DNA from 3 places in the Streptomyces sp. NBC_01283 genome. Region 3 is predicted to be linked to each of the others. Evidence: riboswitches for the same ligand, from Rfam matches in the RefSeq annotation. Region 3 holds a riboswitch; each other region holds the start of a gene.
What was found. A riboswitch is a leader RNA that binds a small molecule or an ion and turns the genes downstream of it on or off. The one in region 3 is predicted to bind cobalamin.

Region 1: linked by a shared signal. The riboswitch ahead of OG302_RS29710 (ABC transporter substrate-binding protein) and the one ahead of metE (5-methyltetrahydropteroyltriglutamate--homocysteine S-methyltransferase) in region 3 are both predicted to bind cobalamin.
Region 2: linked by a shared signal. The riboswitch ahead of OG302_RS31835 (cobalamin biosynthesis protein) and the one ahead of metE (5-methyltetrahydropteroyltriglutamate--homocysteine S-methyltransferase) in region 3 are both predicted to bind cobalamin.

Annotation. Positions count from the first base shown of each region.
Region 1 is NZ_CP108430.1:6,560,066-6,567,466, forward strand. Features, by position in the region: gene OG302_RS29690 (DUF2252 domain-containing protein) at 1-1,228, shown strand, start outside; gene OG302_RS29695 (haloacid dehalogenase-like hydrolase) at 1,261-2,403, opposite strand; gene OG302_RS29700 (helix-turn-helix domain-containing protein) at 2,679-3,542, shown strand; gene OG302_RS29705 (VOC family protein) at 3,548-4,006, shown strand; cobalamin riboswitch at 4,014-4,200, shown strand; gene OG302_RS29710 (ABC transporter substrate-binding protein) at 4,293-5,339, shown strand; gene OG302_RS29715 (FecCD family ABC transporter permease) at 5,336-6,376, shown strand; gene OG302_RS29720 (ABC transporter ATP-binding protein) at 6,373-7,158, shown strand.
Region 2 is NZ_CP108430.1:7,027,556-7,034,956, forward strand. Features, by position in the region: gene cobN (cobaltochelatase subunit CobN) at 1-2,026, opposite strand, end outside; gene OG302_RS31830 (cobyric acid synthase) at 2,023-3,531, opposite strand; gene OG302_RS31835 (cobalamin biosynthesis protein) at 3,528-4,469, opposite strand; cobalamin riboswitch at 4,578-4,720, opposite strand; gene OG302_RS31840 (hypothetical protein) at 4,861-5,097, opposite strand; gene OG302_RS31845 (anion permease) at 5,110-6,381, opposite strand; gene OG302_RS31850 (class II aldolase/adducin family protein) at 6,732-7,401, shown strand, end outside.
Region 3 is NZ_CP108430.1:1,309,273-1,316,673, reverse strand. Features, by position in the region: gene OG302_RS06240 (MarR family transcriptional regulator) at 1-101, opposite strand, end outside; gene OG302_RS06235 (sensor histidine kinase) at 280-1,539, shown strand; gene OG302_RS06230 (LuxR C-terminal-related transcriptional regulator) at 1,524-2,171, shown strand; gene OG302_RS06225 (MarR family winged helix-turn-helix transcriptional regulator) at 2,256-2,804, shown strand; gene metE (5-methyltetrahydropteroyltriglutamate--homocysteine S-methyltransferase) at 3,154-5,475, opposite strand; cobalamin riboswitch at 5,638-5,855, opposite strand; gene tsaD (tRNA (adenosine(37)-N6)-threonylcarbamoyltransferase complex transferase subunit TsaD) at 6,008-7,078, shown strand; gene OG302_RS06210 (GNAT family N-acetyltransferase) at 7,078-7,401, shown strand, end outside.

The DNA.
Region 1 (7,401 bases), 5.3 Mb from region 3:
GGACCGCGTCCAGGAGCTGCTGCCCATCCGGTATGCCCGCATGGCCGCCTCGCCCTTCGCCTTCCTCAGGGGGGCCGCCGCCGTCATGGCGGGGGACCTGGCCGTCCAGTGGAACACCGGCCTGACGGTTCAACTCTGCGGCGACGCCCACCTGTTGAACTTCGGCCTGTTCGCCTCACCGGAACGCACCCTGCTCTTCGACCTCGACGACTTCGACGAGACGTGCCCCGGACCCTTCGAATGGGACGTCAAGCGCCTGGCCGCGAGCATCGCCGTGGCGTCCGGCGGCAACGGCCACCCGCGGAGCGGCGCACGGGAGGCGTGCCTCGCGGCGGTGGCGGCGTACCGCACGTCGATGAGACGTCTGGCGGGACTCGGTGAGCTGGCCGTCTGGTACGAACAGACCGACGCACATGGCCTGTTGCCCCTCATCCGCTCCGAGCGCCACCGCAAGCGCGCGGAGACCACCATGGACCGCGCCCGCCGCCGTACGAGCCTGCACGCGCTCGGCAAACTGACCGAAGAGGTGGACGGCGTCCGCCGCATCATCCACGACCCGCCGCTCATCGAACCGGCCGCCGCCACGGACCTCGCGGCGGTGCGCAAGATCTTCGGCGACTACCGCTCCACGCTCTCCGAGGAGCGCCGGCTCCTCCTGGACCGCTACCACTTCGTGGACGCGGCACGGAAGGTGGTGGGGGTGGGCAGCGTCGGCACCCGCTGCTTCATCGTGCTCCTCGCCGGGCGCGACGCCGACGACCCGCTCTTCCTGCAGATCAAGGAGGCGGTCCGGTCGGCCGTCGAGGAGCACCTACCGCCGGGACCGTACGTCCACCCCGGCCACCGCGTGGTCGCGGGCCAGCGCCTCCTCCAGGCGGCGAGCGACATCTTCCTCGGCTGGATGACGGGCCCCCAGGGCCGTGCCTTCTACTGGCGCCAGCTGCGCGACATGAAGGGCTCCGCGGACGTCGAGACCATGTCCCCCGCGGAACTGAGCTCCTACGCCCGGCTCTGCGGCACGGCCCTGGCCCGCGCCCACGCCCGCTCCGGCGACCGCATCGCCATCGCCGCCTACCTGGGCGGCTCCGACACCTTCGACCGGGCGATCGCGGACTTCGCGCTGCGCTACACCGCGCAGAACACCCAGGACCACGCGGCACTGACCGAGGCGATCGCCTCGGGCCTGGTGGACGCGGCCGGTCAGGACGGTGCAGCGCCGCAGGAGTGACCCCTACGGCGCTGCGACGTAGGGGGGGACGGCTAGCCGATCTGGTCCGGCGTCACCGTCAGCCACCGCTTGTCCGCGGTGACCTTCTGGCCGAGCTCGCGCTGCCGGTCGGCGTTCTTCCGCTTCATCCCGTCCAGCTCCTTCATGTACGAGTCCTTGCGGTTGACCCAGACCCGCGTACCGCCGTGCCGCACGTCCGCCGAGTGGAACAGCATCGGGCCGTCGCTCTTCGGGGTGTCGCCGGCCACCAGGACGGGCTTCTTCCACTCGTCGATGTACGTGCTGATCGCCGCGGGCTTGCCCTGGTACCAGGTCAGCGGCGCCCACAGGTTCGGCGTCAGCTCACGCCCGGCGAGCTTCTTCTCGTCGAAGCGGCCCTCCGCGATCTCCTTGCGGGAGCTGGTGACCTCGCCGGTCTCGCGGTCCTTGAGCTGCAGGCCGACACCGATGACGTTCTCGGGCTTCACGTGGTAGCCGTACTTGGGGTCGGCGAGGACCATGCGTACGAGGTCCTCGCTGGCCGCGCTGACGACGTAGACCTCGATGCCGTGCTTGCGCAGCGACTTGTAGAGCTCCTGCATGCCCGGGAAGAACTCGGGCGTCTTGACCTCGGTCTTCGTCAGCTTCCCGTCCTCGTAGTACTCGGCGGGGATCGGCTTGTCGTAGGCGAGGAGTTCGTCGACGTACCCCTTGAGCTCCTTCAGCGTGAAACCGGAGAAGATCTGCGCGGCCCACGGGTAGCAGACCTGGTCGTCGACCTCGCAGAGCCGGTTGTAGTAGCTGTAGAGGCTCTCCTTGTGCTTCGCCGTGTCCTTGAAGGGGATGATCTTCAGCGACGGGTCCATCGACTTGCGGGTCAGCACCCCCTTCATCTCCAGGAAGGGCAGGAGGGACTCCTCCAGGTCGTTGCGGTACGTCGTGTTGTCCGCGTCGAAGACGGCGTACGCGCCCTTGCCCTCGTTCTTCGCGATGACCTTGCCCAGCTTCTTCGCGACCGGCTTGGGCCAGTGCTTCAGCTCGGCCGTGGTCCTCGCGGCGGTCTTCGCGGTCGTGGCGGAGGCGTCCGCGGCCGTCGCGTCCGTGCTCGGCCAGAGTGCCGTCCCCGCGAGGACGGCCGCGGTGAGCGCGCCCGCCGTGCCGATGACGGCCAGCTTGCCCTTTGCCTTTACTGCCATGGTTTTGTGCCCCCTGAGAGCGGTCTGCGCCCCGTCCGGAGCGGCGGGTCATCGTATGGGGTCGGGCGGCGGATTCCCATGATCGACATCACCGGACGGAACGGGCATGGGACGGGCGGGCGCGGGTAGCAGCGTCAGACGCGCGGCCTGCGCGGGGCTCTCTGCCCGGTCTGCTCCCGGTTCTCTGCCCGGTCTGCTCCGGGTTCTCTTCCGGGCGTGCCCCGGAGTCCCGCTCCGGCCTGCTGCGGAGCCGTGCCCGTCGCATACTGGGAGGCATGGAGACCGTCTCCCGGGAGTTCGTGCGGGCCGCCCCGCGGCTCGACGGCATGGTGGTGTCCGCCGTCGGCTACCGCACGGAGGGCGAGCGGCCCGGCCTGCACCGCGGGCTGCCCTCCCCGTACCTGACGCTGATCTTCTCGCTGGACGGCCCCGTCGTCACCGGCGGCACCCCCGAGCAGGCGGGCGGCCGCGACGCCGTCCGCACGGACATCGTCCTCGGCGGTCTGCACCAGACTCCGGCCTACGTCGTACGGCCCGAGCACGAGGCGGGCATCCAGCTCGCCGTCCACCCGCTCGCCGCCCGTGCCCTGTTCGGCGTACCGGCCGCGGAACTGGCCGGTGAGCTCGTGACGCCCGGCGCGGAGGTGATGGGGCGCCGCGCAGCCGACGTACGGGAGCTGCTGTGCGAGCAGGGCACCTGGGAGGAGCGATTCGCCTCCCTGTCCGCCTACTTGAGGCAGCGCGCGGCCGACACGTCCAGCGGCTCCGTGCGCCCCGAGGTCACCGAGGCCTGGGCCTGGCTGGCCCGGCATCAGGGAGTGGGCACCCTGCGCGGCCTCTCCCGGCACGTCGCCCTCAGCGAACGCCGGCTCACCACGCTCTTCCGCGCCGAGACGGGCCTGAGCCCCAAGCAGGCGGGCCGCCTGATGCGCTTCCAGCGCGCACGGAACGCCGTCGTACGCCCCGTCGCGGCGGGCGGCGCCCCCGACCTGGCCCGCGTCGCCGCCGACTGCGGCTACTACGACCACTCCCACCTGGTGCGGGACTTCCGGCAGTACACCGGCGCGAGCCCCAGCGGCTGGCTGGCCGAAGAGTGCCGGAATATCCAAGCCGGGAGCCATGGCGGGAGCGAAGAGTAGGACCCATGAACACGACCGAGAAGCAGCAGCCCCGGACCCCGTCCCAGCCCATCTCCGCCGGGCGCGCCCCCGATGTGTGGCCGACCCTCCAGGCCCATGACGCACCCGCCCTGATCGACTTCCTGGTCGGCACGGTCGGCTTCCTGCGCACCGCCGTCTACGAGGACGGCGACCGCGTGGCCCACGCCGAGCTCGACTGGCCCGAGGGCGGCGCGATCATGCTCGGCTCGTACGACGAGAAGTCCCAGGACTGGTGCCTGAAGCCGGGCACCTTCGGGGCGTACGTCGTCACCGACCGCGTGGACGACCTCTACCAGCGGCTCAGCACCGCGGGCGTCAAGATCATCCGTGAGATCGAGGACCAGCCGTACGGCAGCCGGGAGTTCGCGATCGCGGACCCCGAGGGCAACAAGTGGTCCTTCGGCACCTACCGCGGCGCACCGAGGCCCGAGCAGCCGTCCTGACCTCGCGTGATAGCTTGCGCACGCCAGTCAACCCACACCAGGGCCAGGGAATCCGGTGCGAATCCGGAACTGACGCGCAGCGGTGAGGGGGAACGGGCGGGGCCACGGCCACTGGGCGTCCACGGACGCCTGGGAAGGCGCCCCGCCCGGCCGATCCCCGAGTCCGAAGACCTGCTGGCACCTTCGTCCGCACACCGGGCGGCGGAGGTGACGAAGCAGGCCAGGCTCCGCGTATGAGCCGTGAGACTCAAGGGATCTCGTGTCCTCCACAGCCCGTCGTGTACGTATGCCAGCCCGTCGTGCACGCGTTTCTGCCCTCCTCCTCGGCACGGCCCTGGCCGTCACGCTGACCTCCTGCGGCGGCCCGTCGGCGACCTCCACCGCATCGAACGCGGACAAGAAGGCCGGCGGGTACCCGCTGACCCTCACCTCCTGCGGCAAGAAGGCGGAGATCAAGGCACCGCCGCAGCGGGCCGTCTCCCTCGACCAGGGCTCCACGGAGATCCTGCTCTCCCTCGGCCTCGCGGACCGCATGGCCGGCAGCGGCACCTGGACCGACCCGGTGCTCAAGGGCCTGGCGAAGGACAACGCCAAGGTCGAGCGCCTCGCCGACAGCTACCCCTCCTTCGAGAAGGTCCTCGCCCAGGAACCGGACTTCGTCACCGCCTCCTTCGAGGCGACGGTCAGCAAGGGCGGCGTCGCCGACCGCGCCAAGTTCGCCGAACTCGGCGTACCCGCCTATGTCTCGCCCTCCGACTGCGCGGGCAAGGACAACAGCGGCGACGGCGACGGCACCCGCGTCAGGACGCTCACCATGGACACCGTCTACGGCGAAGTGCGGGACCTGGCCAAGGCCTTCGGGGTCGAGAAGCGCGGCGAGCGCCTGATCGCGGAGCTCAAGGGCCGGGTGGCGAAGGCGACGCGGGATGTCGACGCGTCGGGCGCGAAGATCCTTTACTGGTTCGCCAACTCCGACGCGCCCTACATCGCGGGCTGCTGCGGGGCGCCCGGCATCATCACCCGCGAACTGGGCGCGAAGAACGTCTTCGACGACACCCGCGAGGAGTGGCCCCAGATCAACTGGGAGACGGTGGCGGACCGCGACCCGGACGTGCTGGTCATCGGAGACCTCACCCGCAAGTCGCAGACGGCCGAGAGCGCGAAGAAGAAGATCGAGTTCCTGGAGACCAATCCGGTCACCAAGAACCTGACCGCCGTGAAGAAGAAGCGGTACGTGCTGCTGAGCGGCCAGGCCATGAACCCGACGATCCGCACGGTGGACGGCGTGGAACAAGTCGCGGAAGCGTTGCGCGAGTTCGGGCTCGCCAAGTGAGGGGAGCCGGGGGAGCCGCCCCCGGCGGCATACGCCAGATCCTGCTCTGGACCGCGGGCCTGGCCGTCCTCGCCCTCTCCGTCGCGGTGGCCGTCACCATCGGCCCCGCGGACATCTCCGTACCGGACGTATGGTCGGCGGTCGCGGCCCACCTTGGCTGGGGAGAGGCGCGGCTGACGCCCATCAGGGACGGCATCGTCTGGAACCTGCGCATGCCGCGCACGCTCCTCGCGGCGGTCTGCGGCGCGGGCCTCGCGGTCTGCGGAACGGTCCTCCAGTCGCTCCTGCGCAACCCGCTCGCCGACCCCTTCGTGCTCGGCGTCTCGTCGGGCGCGTCCACGGGCGCGGTAGCGATCGTCGTCCTGGGGGTCGGCGGGGGAGTGGTGTCGGTCTCGGCGGGTGCCTTCGCCGGGGCTGTCTGCTCCTTCGCGCTGGTCCTGCTCCTGAGCCACACCCTGGGCGGAAGCGCCGACAGGGTGGTGCTTTCCGGTGTGGCGGCGATGCAGCTTTTCTCCGCCCTCACCTCGTTCGTGATCCTCACGTCGGGCGACGCGGAGACGACGCGGAGCGTCCTGTTCTGGCTGCTCGGCTCGTTGAGCGGGGTGGGCTGGACGGACGTCTGGCTGTGCGCGGCGGTGCTCTTCGCTGCCCTCGCGATCTGTCTGACGCAGGCGCGCACTCTGGACGCGTTCGCGTTCGGCCAGGACGCGGCGGCGACGCTGGGCGTCCACGTGGCCCGCACCCGGCTCATGCTGCTCTCCGTCACGGCCCTCCTGACGGCGGCGCTGGTCAGCAGCGCGGGCGCCATCGGCTTCGTGGGCCTGGTCCTGCCGCACGCGGCCCGAGCGCTCGTCGGCTCCGGGCATGCACGCCTCCTCCCGGTCACGGCGCTCGCGGGCGCGGTGTTCCTGGTGTGGGTGGACACGCTGGCCCGTACGGTCCTCGACCCGCAGGAGGTTCCCGTGGGGGTGGTGACGTCCCTGATCGGCGTCCCGGCGTTCGTCCTTGTCCTCTACCGCACCCGGAGGACGACATGAGCGCGGCCAGTTCCGGCCTGCGGGCGGACAGAGTCACCAGAACGGCAGCGGGCCGCCTGATAGTCGACGGAGTGACGCTGGCCCCGCCCCCCGGGGCGACGGTCGGCCTCCTGGGCCCCAACGGTTCGGGTAAATCAACCCTCCTCCGCATCCTGGCGGGCGTCCTGGCCCCGACATCGGGAGTGGTCACGCTGGACGGCGACCCGCTGCGTGACGTGGGCCGCCGCACGGTGGCACGCAGGGTGGCGGTGGTGGACCAGGAGGCCACGACGCAAGTGGCGCTGTCGGTGGAGGAGGTCGTACGACTCGGCCGCATCCCGCACCGCAGGGCGTGGTCGCTCCCGACCTCCGAGGACGAGGAGGCGGTACGGGAGGCCCTGACCCGCACGGGCCTGTCCGACAGGGCGGCCCAGTCCTGGCACACGCTCTCGGGCGGCGAACGCCAACGGGTGCAGATAGCAAGGGCGTTGGCCCAGCAGCCCAGAGAACTGCTCCTCGACGAACCCACCAACCACCTGGACGTCCAGCACCAGCTCGACCTCCTCTCCCTGGTGTCGGACCTCCCCCTGACCAGCGTGATCGCCCTGCACGACCTGAACCTGGCGGCGATGTTCTGCGACCACGTACTGGTCCTGCGCGAGGGAGTGGCGTACGCGTCGGGCACGCCGGCGGAGGTGATCACGGAGGAACTGATCGCGAAGGTGTACGGGGTGCGGGCGGTGGTGACGCCGGGGGACGCGAGCTTGGACGGACGCCCGTGGATCCGCTTTCGGCGCACGTAGGGTGACTTCACCTTCATCCCCCTCTTCACCTTCACCTTCACCTGAGCGAATCTCAAGGTCGGCGGCAAGAGTGCGTACGCCGACGGTGCGCTGAAGCTCAGCTGGGACGACGAAGGCAAGGCTTGCGCCACTACGGCTTCAAAGGCTCCGGCTCGGCCTGATCCGGGCCGCGGACCGCCCACCCTGTGGGGTCAGTGCCGGTGGCCCTGGGTGATTTGTTCGGCCCGGCGTCGGAGCTTGATG
Region 2 (7,401 bases), 5.7 Mb from region 3:
GGACCAGGTTGACGCGGGCCTCGCCCTCCGGGCCGCCGCCGAGGATGTGCAGACCGTCGCGGATCTGCACGTCCTTGATCTCGCACAGATAGCCGTCGATGTGCATGACGAACTCGTCGAAGGCGGTGTCGTCGGGCTGCTCGTCCACGTGCAGGTCGTGGTGGAGCTCGGCGGCCTTCACCAGCGTCCAGATCTGCGCCCGCACCGCAGGCGCCTTCGTCGGGTCCAGGTCGCTGACCAGCGCGTACTCGTCGAGGAGCTGCTCCAGCTTCGCCAGATCGCCGTACGTGTCCGCGCGCGCCATCGGCGGCACCAGGTGGTCCACCACCGTGGCGTGCCCGCGCCGCTTGGCCTGGGTGCCCTCGCCCGGGTCGTTCACGATGAACGGGTAGATCAGCGGCAGCTCGCCGAGTACCGCGTCCGGGGCGCAGCCCCCGCTCAGGCCGAGGCCCTTGCCCGGCAGCCACTCCATCGTGCCGTGCTTGCCCATGTGGACGACGGCGTCGGCGCCGAAGGACATCTCAAGCCAGCGGTAGGCCGCCATGTAGTGGTGCGAGGGCGGCATGTCGGGGTCGTGGTAGATCGCGATCGGGTTCTCGCCGAAGCCGCGCGGCGGCTGGATCATCACGACGACGTTCCCGAACTGCAGGGAGGCGAGCACGATGTCGTCGCCGTCCACGTACAGGTTGCCGGGCGGCTCGCCCCACGCCTCCAGCATGCCGTCGCGCAGCTCGGGGGCCAGCGTGTCGAACCACGCCTGATAGTCGGCGAGCGGCACGCGCGCGGGGGCGGCGGCCAGCTGCTCCTCGGTGAGCCACTCGACGTCGTGGCCACCGGCGTTGATGAGCCGGTGGATGAGCTCGTCGCCGTTGTCCGGGTGGCCCTCGACGACGTACCCGGCATCGCGCAGCGAGTCGAGCACCCGCACCGCCGACGCGGGGGTGTCCAGGCCGACGGCGTTGCCGACGCGCGAGTGCTTGGTCGGGTACGCGGTGAAGACCAGGGCGAGCTTCTTCTCCGCGTTCGGCTTGTGCTTCAACTGGGCGTGGCGCAGGGCGATTCCGGCGACCCGGGCGGCGCGCTCGGGGTCGGCGACGTACACCGGTACGTCGTCGGGGCCCTGCTCCTTGAAGGAGAACGGAACGGTGATGATGCGGCCGTCGAACTCGGGGATGGCGACCTGCATGGCCGCGTCCATGGGGGAGAGCGCGGCGTCCGACGCGTCCCACGTGGCGCGCGAGGAGGTCAGGCACAGTCCTTGCAGGACAGGGATGTTCAGGTCGGCGAGCGCGCCGATGTCCCAGGCCTCCTCGTCGCCGCCCGCGCTCGCGCCCGAGGCGTGCGTGCCGCCCGCCGCGAGGACGGTGGCGACCAGGGAGTCCGCCCGCCCCAGGATCTCGTACAGTCCCGCGTCCGCGCCGCGCAGCGAACCGCAGTACACGGCAAGGGCGTTGGCGCCCCGCGCCTCGATCGCCTCGCACAGCGTGTCGACGAAGCCGGTGTTACCGGAGAGCTGGTGCGCCCGGTAGAAGAGCACCCCCACGGTCGGCCGGCCCTCGACGAACGGGCGCGTGCCGTGCACCCCGTACTCGGGCATCTTCTTCGGCTCGGCGCTCTGCCGCTCATGGGCGTCACCGGAGCGCGCGGGTCCCGCCGCGAGGACGTCCTCCTTGAGGAACCGCACCAGCTCACGCAGGTTCTCCGCGCCGCCCTCGACGAGATACCGCAGGGCTTCCGCCACCGACCCCGCGTGCACGGTCGACTCGGCCATCAGCTCCGCGTCCGGCACGGCCTCGCCGCCGAGCAGCACCGTCGGGATCCCGGCGGCCTTCAGCGCCGCGAGCCCGTCCTCCCAGGCACGCTTGCCGCCGAGCAGGCGTACGACGGCGACGTCCGCGCCCTCGATCAGCGCGGGCAGCTCGTCCTGCACGTCGACCCGGGTCGGGTTGCCGATGCGGTAGGGGGCGCCGGAGGCACGGGCGGCAAGGAGGTCCGTGTCGGCGGTGGACAGAAGCAGGACGGTCATGAGGGTGCCCCCGGTGCGATGAAGGGGAGACCGGCGGGTGCGCCGGTCTCGATCAGGCTGAGCAGCGCGTCCGTGTCCGCGTGCCCTTCGATCAGGTCGCCGAGCAGGTCGAGCTGCTCCTCGCGCAGTGCGCCGAAGCTGGTGTCGGGCGCGGGCACGAATCGGCGCCCGGCGGCGCGGGCCACCTCGGTGAGGAAACGCCGCCGGAACGCGTCGCTCTCCAGCGAGCCGTGCCAGTGCGTGCCCCACACCTCGCCGACACGGCAGCCGTCCAGGAAGGGCTCTCCGCCCAGGATCTGAGCGACGCCGTGATGGATCTCGTACCCCTCGACGGGTTCTCCGAGGGCCTCGCCGACGGGCCGCGCGAGGGTCTTCTCCCGCTCGAACCGGACGCGCACGGGCAGCAGTCCGAGCCCGTCCACGGCGCCCGCCCGCGACTCGACGTCGTCCTCGATGTGCTCGCCGAGCACCTGGAAGCCGCCGCAGATCCCGAGCACGGGCCGCCCCTCGGCGGCACGCCGGGCGATGGCGTCCGCGAGGCCGCGTTCGCGCAGCCACTCCAGGGCACGCACGGTCCCGCGCGTGCCGGGGACGATCACCAGGTCGGCGTCGACGAGTTCCTCGGCCCGGTCCACGAACCGCACGACGACGCCCGGTTCGGCGGCCAGCGCGTCCACGTCCGTGAAGTTCGACATCAGCGGTACGGCACAGACGGCGACCCGCAGCACGTCCGCACCGATCGGGGGAGCGACCACGGACTCCCGCACGGCGCCCCGCAGGGACACCCGGAGCCCGTCCTCCTCGTCGATGCCGAGGCCGTGCTGGAACGGCAGCACACCGAACGTCCGCCGCCCGGTGAGCTCATGGAGCATGTCGAGCCCCGGTTCGAGCAGCGAGACGTCGCCCCGGAACTTGTTGACGAGGTACCCGGCGACCAGCTCCTGGTCCTGGGCGCTCAGCAGCGCGGTGGTCCCGAAGAAGGAGGCGAAGACGCCCCCGCGGTCGATGTCTCCCACCACGACCACGGGGAAGCGGGCGGCCCGCGCGATCCCCATGTTCACGATGTCCGTACGCCGCAGATTGATCTCGGCGGGACTGCCCGCGCCTTCACAGATCACGGCGTCATAGCTGCCCCGAAGTTCCTCCAGGCATCCCACGACGGTGGAGAGCAGCGCTTCCTGCCGCCCTCCGTGGTAGCCCCTGGCGCTCATCTCGCCCACGGGCTTGCCCATCAGGACGACCTGGCTGCTGCGGTCGCTGCCCGGCTTGAGCAGCACGGGGTTCATCAGCGCGCTCGGCTCGACCCGGGCGGCCTGCGCCTGCATGGCCTGGGCCCGCCCGATCTCGGCACCCTCGCGCGTGACGAAGGAGTTGAGGGACATGTTCTGCGCCTTGAAGGGCGCGACGGAGACCCCCTTGCGGGCCAGCCACCGGCAGATCCCGGCGGTGACGACGCTCTTCCCCGCGTCGGACGTCGTCCCGGCGACGAGCAGTCCACCGCTCATGAGGCCCTGCCTTTCCGTAGTGTGCTCACGGCCGCGGCGACGCCCAGGGCCAGCAGCCCGACCCGCCGCGACAGCTTCACGGCCCGCTCGATGTCGGCGACCTCGACGCCCCGCCCGGCCTCGTTGAGGACAGGTCGGTGCTCGACACGCCCCGCGTACGAGAGCGTCCCCCCGAGCCGTACGCCCAACGCCCCGGCGAAGGAGGCCTCGACGGGCCCCGCGTTGGGGCTCGGATGCTTCGCCGCATCGCCGCGCCAGGCGCGCAGGGCTCCCCGCGGCGCGTCCCCGGCGGCAGCCGCGAGCACGGCGGTGAGCCGGGCCCCGGGCCACCCCAGTACGTCGTCGAGCCGCGCGGAGGCCCAGCCGTAGCGCCGGTACCTCGCGGATTTGTGCCCGACCATGGCGTCGAGGGTGTTGACGGCCCGGAAGGCGACGAGCCCGGGAACGCCGCCGACGGCGCCCCACACGAGCGCCCCGACCACGGCGTCGGAGGTGTTCTCGGCGACGGACTCGACCACGGCGCGCGCGATGCCGTCGGCGTCCAGCGCCTGCGGGTCCCGGCCGCACAGATGCGGCAGCCGCTCCCGCGCCACCTCGATGTCCCCGGCGGCCAGCGCGCCGCCGACGGCCCGCGCCTCACGCCCCAGCGAGGTGCCGCCGACCACGGCCCAGGTGGTGGCGGCGGTCAGCGCGACGGATGCGGCGCGCGAGTCACGTACGAGAGAAGAGGCCAGGACGGCGGCACCGGCCGCACCTCCGGCACACACCACGGCATGCAGGGCGCCCCACCCGCGGTGGTCACGCCACAGCACACGCTCGACGGCAGCGGCGGCCCGCCCGAACGCGGCGACCGGATGCCCGCGGCGGGGATCGCCGAGGAACAGGTCACCGAGGAGGCCGGCGGCGGCGCCGTACGCGAAGTCGCGATCGGCACGCATCGGTTCAGCCGGCCGTTGTGCCGAGAGGAGAGCTCACGCTCGGGAACTGGTCCGGCAATGGGCGGCCGCGCATGGCGATATGTCCTCACTCAGGGTGTCCGCGCCCTGGTTCGACGTGATCGGCGGCGAGAGTTCCTGGCTTCCGAGGAGTCAGTTCCTCGATGACAGTGGCGGGACCGCGCCGGATTCGCACCGGCTTCCTCTCCTGCTGCCGTATTGGCTCCGGCAGTCCACCACGGCCCGCGAAGGCCCGTCAACTCGCCGTTGACCTGCGACGGGAGAGTGTGCTGAGGCCCACAGCCGGGCCTCTGACGGCTCCTTGCCGAGCCCACGGACAAAAGTGGGGTGCGGGACGCCGAAGCGTCCCGCACCCCACTGAGAACCGCCGTCGTCAGGCGACGATCAGATAGATCCCGTACGCCACTGCCGCCGCGCAGAGCGCGAAGCACACGTACGCGCCCGTGCGTGCCGCCGCGGCGGTGCCGCCCGCGGCCGAGGGGGCGCCGGACGTCGCCGCCTCGCGCTTGGCGAGGCCGACGATGCCGAGGGTGAACAGGCCCACCAGGGCCACCGTCACCGCGAGGCTGACTCCGAAGACGGAGCCGAGAGCTGCCCAGTCGATGTCCATGCTGACTTTTCCTTACACCGTTGCGGGCCGGGCGGGGTCCGCCACGGTGCTGGTCGGGGCCGGGATGGTGGTCTTGACGAGGTCGACGTCGGTGCTGGTCACGGCCGACCCGGTGGGCGGCGGACTGACGGCGGCGATCGCGGTGGTCACGACACCGGCGGGCTCGGCGTCGAGAGCGCCGGGCTCGTCGTTCGTGACGTTCGTGTGGTCGACGGCGTTGCGCCGGGACAGCACCCAGATCACGGCCGAGCCGGCCACCAGCAGCGCGGCGGTCGCCGCGACGCCCCAGGGGCCCTGCTTGGTGAGGAACTCCGCGCCCGCGCCGACCAGACCGGCGGCCGGCAGGGTGAGGCCCCAGGCGACGAACATCCGGGTCGCCGTGGACCAGCGGACCACGCCGCCCTTGCGGCCGAGGCCCGCGCCCATCACGGCGCCCGAGCAGACCTGGGTGGTGGAGAGCGAGAAGCCGATGTGCGAGGAGGCGAGGATCGCGGTCGCGGCGCTGGTCTGGGCGGCGAAGCCCTGCTGCGGCGCGAGGTCCGTGAGGCCCTTGCCCATGGTGCGGATGATGCGCCAGCCGCCGAGGTACGTGCCGAGCGCGATGGCGACACCGGCCGAGACGATGACCCACATCGGGGGGTTGGCACCCGGGTTCAGGACGCCGCCGGTGATCAGGGCGAGCGTGATGATGCCCATGGTCTTCTGCGCGTCGTTCGTGCCGTGCGCCAGCGAGACGAGGCCGGCGGAGGCGATCTGACCGGTGCGGTAGCCCTTGGCGGTCGCCCTGGTGTCGGTGTTGCGCCCGATGCGGTACGTCAGGCGCGTGGCCAGCGTCGCGGCGATGCCGGCCACCAGGGGCGCGGCGATCGCGGGGATCAGGATCTTGGTGACGACGGTGCCGCCGTTGATCGACGACCAGCCCATCGACATGACAGCGGCGCCGATGAGGCCGCCGAAGAGTGCGTGGGAGGAACTGGAGGGCAGGCCCACCAGCCAGGTCAGCAGATTCCAGAGGATCGCGCCGACCAGGGCCGCGAAGATCACCTCTGTCTTCAGTCCGTCCTCGTTGACGATGCCGCCGGAGATGGTCTTGGCGACTTCGACGGAGAGGAAAGCGCCGACGAGGTTCAGCACGGCGGACATGGCCACCGCCGTCTTGGGCTTGAGAGCGCCAGTCGAGATGGTGGTCGCCATCGCGTTGGCTGTGTCGTGGAAACCGTTCGTGAAGTCGAACACGAGAGCGGTAACGATCACGATCCCGAGGAGAAGCGTGATGTGTTCCATTTACCCAGGCTTCTGTTGGACGTCAGTGGCAAGTGGAACGTAGGCAATGTGGGTGAACGGAAAGTGAACTGGGTCGGGCCGTGCGGTGACCCAATGCGCGGCACTGTCACTCCGGTTGTGCCGGGGCCCTGACGAAGATCGCCCGGAGCGGCGGCCGGAAGCCTGGATTCCGGGCTTCTGGGGTGCCTGGCCCGTGCCCGGCCGCCCCCGGGCGAACCTCTTCAGCGGTCCGGCGATCCGTTGGAGAGATCCTGATCACCCCGTAGGGGTGGTGGCGCAGAGGGGCGCCTTCTCGGCCTGCCCGTGGCCGAAACCGGAATCCCGGCGAGGGCTGCTGGCAGGATCACCGCATGACGGAGCAGCGGGGCGAAGGCGACGAAGGCCGGCAGGGTGCGATGGAGCGGGCGTGGGAAGAGCTGGTGGCGGCGGCCCGCAGAACGGTGGCGGACGGTCTGGTGGTCGGCACCTCGGGCAATGTCTCGGTGCGCGTCGGCGGCACGATCCTCGTCACCCCCAGCGGGGTGCCGTACGACCGCCTGACGGCGCGGGACGCGGTCGGTGTCGACGCGGACGGCAACCAGCTCTTCGGCGACCTCGCCCCGACCAGCGAACTGCCCATGCACCTGGCGGTCTACCGCACCACGCACGCCGGAGCCGTGGTCCACACCCACGCGGTGCACGCCACCGCCGTCTCCACCCTGGTCCCGGAACTCCCGCCCATCCACTACATGACGGCCGCCCTCGGCGGCCCGGTCCGGGTCGCCCGGTATGCGCCGTACGGCTCGGACGAGCTGGCCGAGAACATGCTCCGGGCCCTCAGGGAGCGCACCGGCTGCCTGCTCCAGAACCACGGAACCATCACCTACGGGGACACCCTGGACCAGGCGTACGACCGCACGGCGCAGCTGGAGTGGATGTCCCGCCTCTGGCTGACGGCCAGCTCCGTGCCCGGCCACGCCCCGAGCCTCCTGTCCGCGGGGCAGCTCAGGGAAGCGGCGGACAGACTGCGGGGCTACGGAA
Region 3 (7,401 bases):
TGGCCGAGCGCGGCCAGCTCCTCGTTGCACTCGTCGGCGAAGAAGGTGACCAGGCAGATCGGTTCCAGGAGCTCGAACATGCGGCGGGCGGTGTGCGTCATGGCCGACATCATGCCCGCGACGTGTACGAGGAACCGTGTCGCCGTATAGGCCTGGGCGCAGAGGTGGGTGGGTCTGGACCCACTTCATGGCTGACCTGGGAGGCATCGGGCTCCGTGCCGTGCAGAGTGGAGTCACCGGGCCGGACCGGCCGGGGGTGATGAAGCCGAGGGAAGAGTCATGAGACAGGTCGTGTCGTGGGCTGCGGGTGCCTGCACGGGGTTCGTGCGGGCATGCGTGGTGGTGGGCGTCAGCATGCTGGTCCCGGCGGTGTGGGCCGCCGCTGTGGCGCTGGGTATCTGGTGGGGCGCGGGAAACCCCTGGTCGTGGCTCGCGCCGGTGGTGCTGGTGATGGTGGGATCGCTCGCCCTTTCCCGTCCGGTCTGCCGGATCTTCCGCCATCTCGTCGCGCGGTGGACGGCCACCGTCGTTCCGGCCGGGTACCGGCAGGCCGAGCCGGTGGTGCGGATGTCCACCGGGTACTGGTGGAACGGCTTCTCCTATGAGCGCACCCGCCGCGACGCCCTCATGGACCAGCGGTGGCGGATCTGGCGCAGCGACCCGGCCAACTGGCGTGACCTGCGCTTCACGGGGATCGCGCCGTTCACCGCGGGCCTGGTCGCGGCCGTCCCGCCTGCCGGTGCCGCGGTGGCAGTCCTGGGGCTCGGCCAACCGGGTCTCGGCGTACGCCTTTTCGGGGTGGTCGGCCTGGCCGTGGCCATCGGGAGCGCTCCGTACGCCTGGCGGGTCGTGGAGCCGGTGACCGCACGTTTCCTGCGGCCGTCGGCCGCGATGGTCCTCGCGGACCGGGTGGATGAGCTGACGGCCCAGCGGGCGGACACGACGGTCGCGCAGGCCGCCGAGATCCGCCGGATCGAGCGGGACCTGCATGACGGGGCACAGGCCCGCCTGGTCGGGCTCGGGCTCTCGCTCGCGACCGCCGAGAAGCTGATGGAGAGCGACCCCGAGCAGGCCAGGGCGCTGATGAGGGAGGCACGGGTGGGCGCCACGACGTCCCTGACCGAGCTGCGCGAACTGGTCAGGGGCATCACCCCGCCGGTGCTCAACGACCGCGGGCTCATCGACGCCGTACGCGCCCTCGCCCTGGACTGCCCGGTCGAGGCGACGGTCAGCTCCGACGTCCGGCTGCGGCTCGACCCACCCATCGAGTCCGCCGTGTACTTCGGGATCGCGGAACTGCTCACCAACGCGGTCAAGCACGCCCGGGCGACCCGGGCGCGGATCTCCGTCGCGTGGGACGGCACCGGCCTCGTCGTGGACGTCGAGGACGACGGCCGGGGCGGGGCGAGCGCGCGCCCCGGCGGTGGACTCGCGGGGCTGCGCCGCCGGCTCGCGGTCTTCGACGGCACCCTGGAGATCACCAGCCCGGCAGGCGGGCCGACCCGCATGAGAATAGTGGTGCCATGCGAATCGTTGTAGCCGAAGACCTCTACCTCCTGCGCGACGGAATGGTCCGCCTGATCGAGGCGTGCGGACACCAGGTGGTGGCCACGGCGGGCACCGGTCCCGAGACGCTCGACGCGCTCCTGACCTGGCGCCCGGACGTCGCCGTCGTCGACGTGCGGATGCCGCCGACCCAGACCGACGAGGGCCTGCGGGCGGCCATTGCCGCACGCGCCGAACTGCCCGGTCTGCCGGTCCTGATCCTCTCCCAGTACGTCGAACAGCTCTACGCCCGGGAGCTGTTGGCCGACGGCACCGGCGGCATCGGCTACTTCCTCAAGGAGAGCGTGTTCGACGCCGACCAGTTCGTGGACGCCCTGGAACGCGTCGCCGCAGGGGGAACCGCCATGGACCCGGCCGTCATCGCGAAACTGCTGTCCAGCGGGTCGTCCGGCCGGCTGCTCGAACGGCTCACCGAACGCGAACACTCCGTGCTCGGTCTCATGGCCGAAGGGCTGTCCAACCAGGCCATCGCCCGGCGGCTCTTCCTGAGCGACAGCGCCATCAGCAAGTACACGACGTCCCTGTTCGGCAAGCTCGGCATCACCGATGACGACAACAACAACCGGCGCGTCCTCGCCGTCCTCACCTATCTGAACAATCCCTGACGGGGCGCGAAAAAGGATGGGCCGGCGGGCAGAAGAGAGGAAGCAGAGCCGCCCGCGCACCACCGATCAGGGAGAGCGCCCCTCATGACCAGTCGGAAGAGCACCGCCGAGCCCGTGGAGGACGGAACCGTCGACGACGGCGCGCCCTGGACGCGGGGCCTCCACGGCGACACGGGATATCTGCTCTACCGTCTGGGCCTGCGCTCGGGGCAGCTCTTCAACGCGATGCTCCAGAGATCCGGTCTGCGCCTGCGCCACTACGCACTGCTGCGCCACCTGGCCACCGTGGAGGGCGCGGCGCAGCGCGAGCTGAGCCAGGAGCTCGGGCATGACCCCAGCGCGATCGTCGGCCTGGTCGACGACCTGGAACGCCTCGGCTTCGTCGAACGCCGCCCCGCCCCCGACGACCGCCGCCGTCGCATCGTCGTCCTCGCCCCGGCGGGCCACGACTTCCTGCGCGAGTCGCACGAGGCGGCCCGCGGCGTCACCGACGAACTCCTGTCCCCGCTCGGCCCGGAGGAGCGGGAGACGCTGCACGGGCTGTTGTCGCGCATGGCTCACGCGGGTGGCGGATCGTCCAGGAGCGCATTCATCCGGCGGTCGAGTTCAGGGCCCGCAGTGTCGCCGGAATGATTGGTGCGCACGATGGCCATGGTCCGCTCTATCCACGCCTCGCCCGGGTGACGGCCCATCTCCCGCCACTCGTGGAGCACGGTACGGAGGTAGCGTTCGCCGGGCCGCACAGAGCTGGAGCAGGGCGTGCGCCGCCGAGACCTCCTCGCCACCCCTCATCCAGGAGATGCCCCCACGCTGCTCGCCGCCGGGCGCCATGCCGTACGTCCAGTACGGATCGATCGCCGGAGTGACGGGAGGCATGCCGAGTCGATGTCCGCCAGTGTGACCCGCACGTCCTTGAGCTCCTCCAACCAGGAACGGGGCGGCCGTTCCCTCTCGAACGGCCGCCCCGTTCCGCGCGTTCAGGTCACAGACGTGGGGGCAGCTCCGCCCGCACCTCGCGTGCCGCCGCGACCAGGTTCTCCAGGGAGGCCCGGGTCTCGGGCCAGCCCCGGGTCTTGAGGCCGCAGTCCGGGTTCACCCACAGCCGGTCGGCGGGGATGGCCTCAAGTCCCTTGCGCAGCAGGGCCGCTGCCTCCTGCGTGCTCGGGACGCGCGGGGAGTGGATGTCGTAGACGCCCGGCCCCGCCTCGCGCGGATATCCGTGCTCGGCCAGTTCGCGGGCCACCTGCATGTGCGAGCGGGCGGCCTCCAGGCTGATGACGTCGGCGTCGAGGTCGTCGATGGCTTGGACGATGTCGCCGAACTCGGCGTAGCACATGTGGGTGTGGATCTGCGTGTCCGGTCGTACGCCGCTGGTGGTGAGACGGAAGGATTCCGTGGCCCAGTCGAGGTACGCGGCGTGTTCGGCGGCGCGCAGGGGGAGCGTCTCGCGCAGCGCGGGCTCGTCGACCTGGATGACCGAAGTGCCCGCGTTCTCCAGGTCGTTGACCTCGTCGCGCAGGGCGAGCGCGACCTGGCGCGCCGTGTCACCGAGCGGCTGGTCGTCGCGGACGAAGGACCAGGCGAGCATGGTGACGGGACCGGTGAGCATGCCCTTCACGGGGCGGTCGGTGAGGGAGTTGGCGTACGAGGTCCAGCGCACCGTCATCGGCTCGGGCCGGGAGATGTCGCCCGCGAGGACCGGCGGGCGCACATAGCGCGTGCCGTACGACTGGACCCAGCCGTGCTGCGTGGCGAGATAGCCGGTGAGTTGCTCGGCGAAGTACTGCACCATGTCGTTGCGTTCGGGCTCGCCGTGCACCAGGACGTCGATGCCCGCCTTCTCCTGGAAGGTGAGGACGTCGCGGATCTCCGAGCGGATCCGCTCCTCGTAGCCGTGCGTGTCGATGCGGCCCGCTCGCAAGTCGGCGCGTGCGGTGCGCAGTTCGGTGGTCTGCGGGAACGAGCCGATGGTCGTCGTGGGCAGTTGCGGCAGCCCCAGGCGGGCTCGCTGGGCCGCCGCGCGCTCCGGGTAGGCGTGGGCGCGGCGGGCGTCGGACGGGGTGACGGCGGCGACGCGGGAGCGTACCGCCGGGTCGTGGGTGAGGGACGACCCCGAGCGGGACGCCAGGTCGGCCCGGTTGGCGGACAGTTCGGCGGTGATGGCGCCCGTGCCCCGGGCGAGGCCGCGGGCCAGCGTGGCGATCTCGGCGGTCTTCTGCCGGGCGAAGGCCAGCCAGCGGGCGACCTGCGGGTCGATGTCCCGCTCGGCGGTGGAGTCCAGCGGGACGTGAAGCAGCGAGCAGGACGCGGAGACGTCGACCCGGTCGGCGAGGCCCAGGAGCGTGCCCAGTGTGGCCAGGGACTTCTCCAGGTCGTTGATCCAGATGTTGCGGCCGTTGACGACGCCCGCGACCAGACGCCTGCCGGGCAGCCCGCCGACGGCGGCGAGATCCTGGAGCTGGCCGGCGGCGGCCTCCGTGAAGTCCAGGGCGAGGCCCTCGACGGGCGCCTTGGCGAGCACGGGCAGTGCGTCGCCGAGCCTGCCGAAGTAGGAGGCGATCAGGAGCTGGGGGCGGTCGGTGAGGGCGCCCAGGTCGCGGTAGGCGCGGGCGGCGGCGTTGAGTTCCGCCGGGGTGCGGTCCTGGACCAGGGCGGGCTCGTCCAACTGCACCCACTCGGCGCCCGCGGCACGCAGATCGGCGAGGACCTCGGCGTACACGGGCAGCAGCCGGTCGAGGAGCGTGAGCGGCTCGAAGTCGGCGGCCACGCCGGGCGCGGGCTTGGCGAGCAGCAGATAGGTCACCGGGCCCACGAGGACCGGGCGCGCGGCGAGGCCCACGGCGACGGCCTCCTTGAGCTCGGCGACCTGCTTGGCGGAGTCGGCGGTGAAGACGGTGTCGGGGCCGAGCTCCGGCACGAGGTAGTGGTAGTTGGTGTCGAACCACTTGGTCATCTCGAGCGGCGCCACGTCCTGGGTGCCGCGGGCCATCGCGAAGTACCCGTCGAGGGCGTCGGTGTCGACGGCCTCGCGGTGCCGCTGCGGGACGGCCCCGACCATGACGCTGGCGTCCAGGACATGGTCGTAGTACGAGAAGTCGCCCGTCGGTACTTCGTGGATGCCCGCGTCGGCGAGCTGCCGCCAGGTGGACCGGCGCAGCATCGCCGCGGTCTCCCGGAGGGCGTCGGCGGTGACGCGGCCCTTCCAATAGCCCTCGACGGCCTTCTTCAGCTCCCGGTCGGGGCCCTGGCGGGGGTAGCCGTACACGGTGGCCCGTGCTGCCGCGGCTGCGGACTTCGCTGTCACGGAAATCTCCTTCGCGAGATGACTCCTGAGAATCCCGGGGACGGGACACGGACGCGAAGGGATGACGGACCGGGCGGACCGGACGCGCGCCACCGGCGCGGTGCTCCACCTGATCTGTACGCCGACCCGCCCACGAGGTCACCGGGATGTCCGCACATGAGGGATCACGTACGGGCAACGGGCAGGTCTTCGGACTCGCGGGCACACCTGCCGAGGCAGGTTCCTACTGACCGTCGCTTCCCGGGTCCGCGACGGACCCAGTGCGTATGACGGCGGTCGTTCCCACTCACCGCTGCGGGGCAGTCCCGGATTTCCACCGGGTTCCCTCTTGCGACGCGTCTGCCTGGCGGGCAGGGCGAACCAGCTGCACCCATCAGGCTAGAGGGTGGTCGGCGTCTTGGGCAGTACTGATCACATTCCGGACCGTGAGGTGAGACACGGAGCCACCCGGCGGTGGGGACACCGCCCGGAGGTCTTATTGCACATGGCTTGCAACTACACTTCCCACGCAGAAAGTCTGTGGGTGAAGGAGATGCCGGTGGCAGCGGGGCGCATTGTGCTGGGGATCGAGTCGTCCTGCGACGAGACCGGAGCGGGGATCGTCTCGCAGGGGCGGCTGCTCGCCCATGCGGTGGCGTCCAGCATGGACGAGCACGCCCGGTTCGGCGGCGTGGTTCCCGAGATCGCCGCACGAGCGCATCTGCACGCGTTCACCCCGGTCGTCCAAAACGCCCTCGACCAGGCGGACCTGAAGCTGTCCGACATCGGAGCGGTGGCGGTCACCACGGGTCCCGGCCTGTCCGGCGCGCTGCAGGTCGGCCTCGCGGGGGCGAAGACCCTCGCGTACGCGCTCGACGTCCCGTTGTACGGCGTGCACCACCTGGCCGGGCATGTCGCCGCCGACACGCTGGAGCACGGCCCGCTGCCCGATCCCTGCGTGGTCCTGATCGTCTCCGGCGGGCACACCTCGCTGCTGCTCGTCCGGGACCTGGCGCGCGATCCCATCGTGCACCTGGGGGACACCCTGGACGACGCGGCGGGCGAGTGCTTCGACAAGGCCGCCCGCGTCTTCGGCCTGCCCTACCCGGGCGGCCCCGCCATCGACCGCGCGGCCCGCAGCGGTGATCCGCGCGCGGTCGCCTTCCCGCGCCCGCTCACCGGACCGAAGGACGCCCCGTACGCCTTCTCCTTCTCCGGACTCAAGACCGCCGCCGCGCGCTGGGCCGAGGGGCACGCGGGGCGCGAGCTGCCGGTGGCCGACGGCGCGGCCTCGCTCCAGGAGGCCGTCGCGGACGTACTGACCCGCAAGGCGCTGGCCGCCTGCCGCGATCACGGCGTCCGCACCCTCGTCGTGGTCGGCGGTGTCGCCGCGAACTCGCGGGTGCGTGTGCTCGCCGAGGAGCGGTGCGCGGCCGAAGGTGTGCGGCTGCGCGTGCCCCCGATGACCCTGTGCACGGACAACGGTGCGATGATCGCCGCCGTCGGCGACCTGCTCGTACGGGCCGGGGCCGAGCCCGCCCCCTGGGACGTGTCGGTCGACCCGTCCGCCCCTCTGACGTACGCGGCCCTGCGGCCGGGGGCGGCCGCGGCGAGGGCCGCCTGATGGCGGCGGTCGTCCGGCTACTGCGGGGCCATCAACTCCTCGCGTACGGCGCCGCCTTGCGCACCGTCTACGCCGATGCCTTCCGTGTGCCGCCCTGGCACGAGGACGAGGAGAGGGTGGCGGAATTCATGGTCCGGCTCGGCGACGACGTACGCCGTCCCGGGTTCACCGCGGTGATCGCACTGGAGGGGACGGACGTCGTCGGCTTCACCACCGGGTGGACCACGCCCGAGCCCTTTCCCGCCGACCGCTGCTATCCGCAGGCGGCGGCCGGACTCGGCGCCGGGCGCGCCCGGTCGTGGCTGTGCGGGGCCCGTGAGATA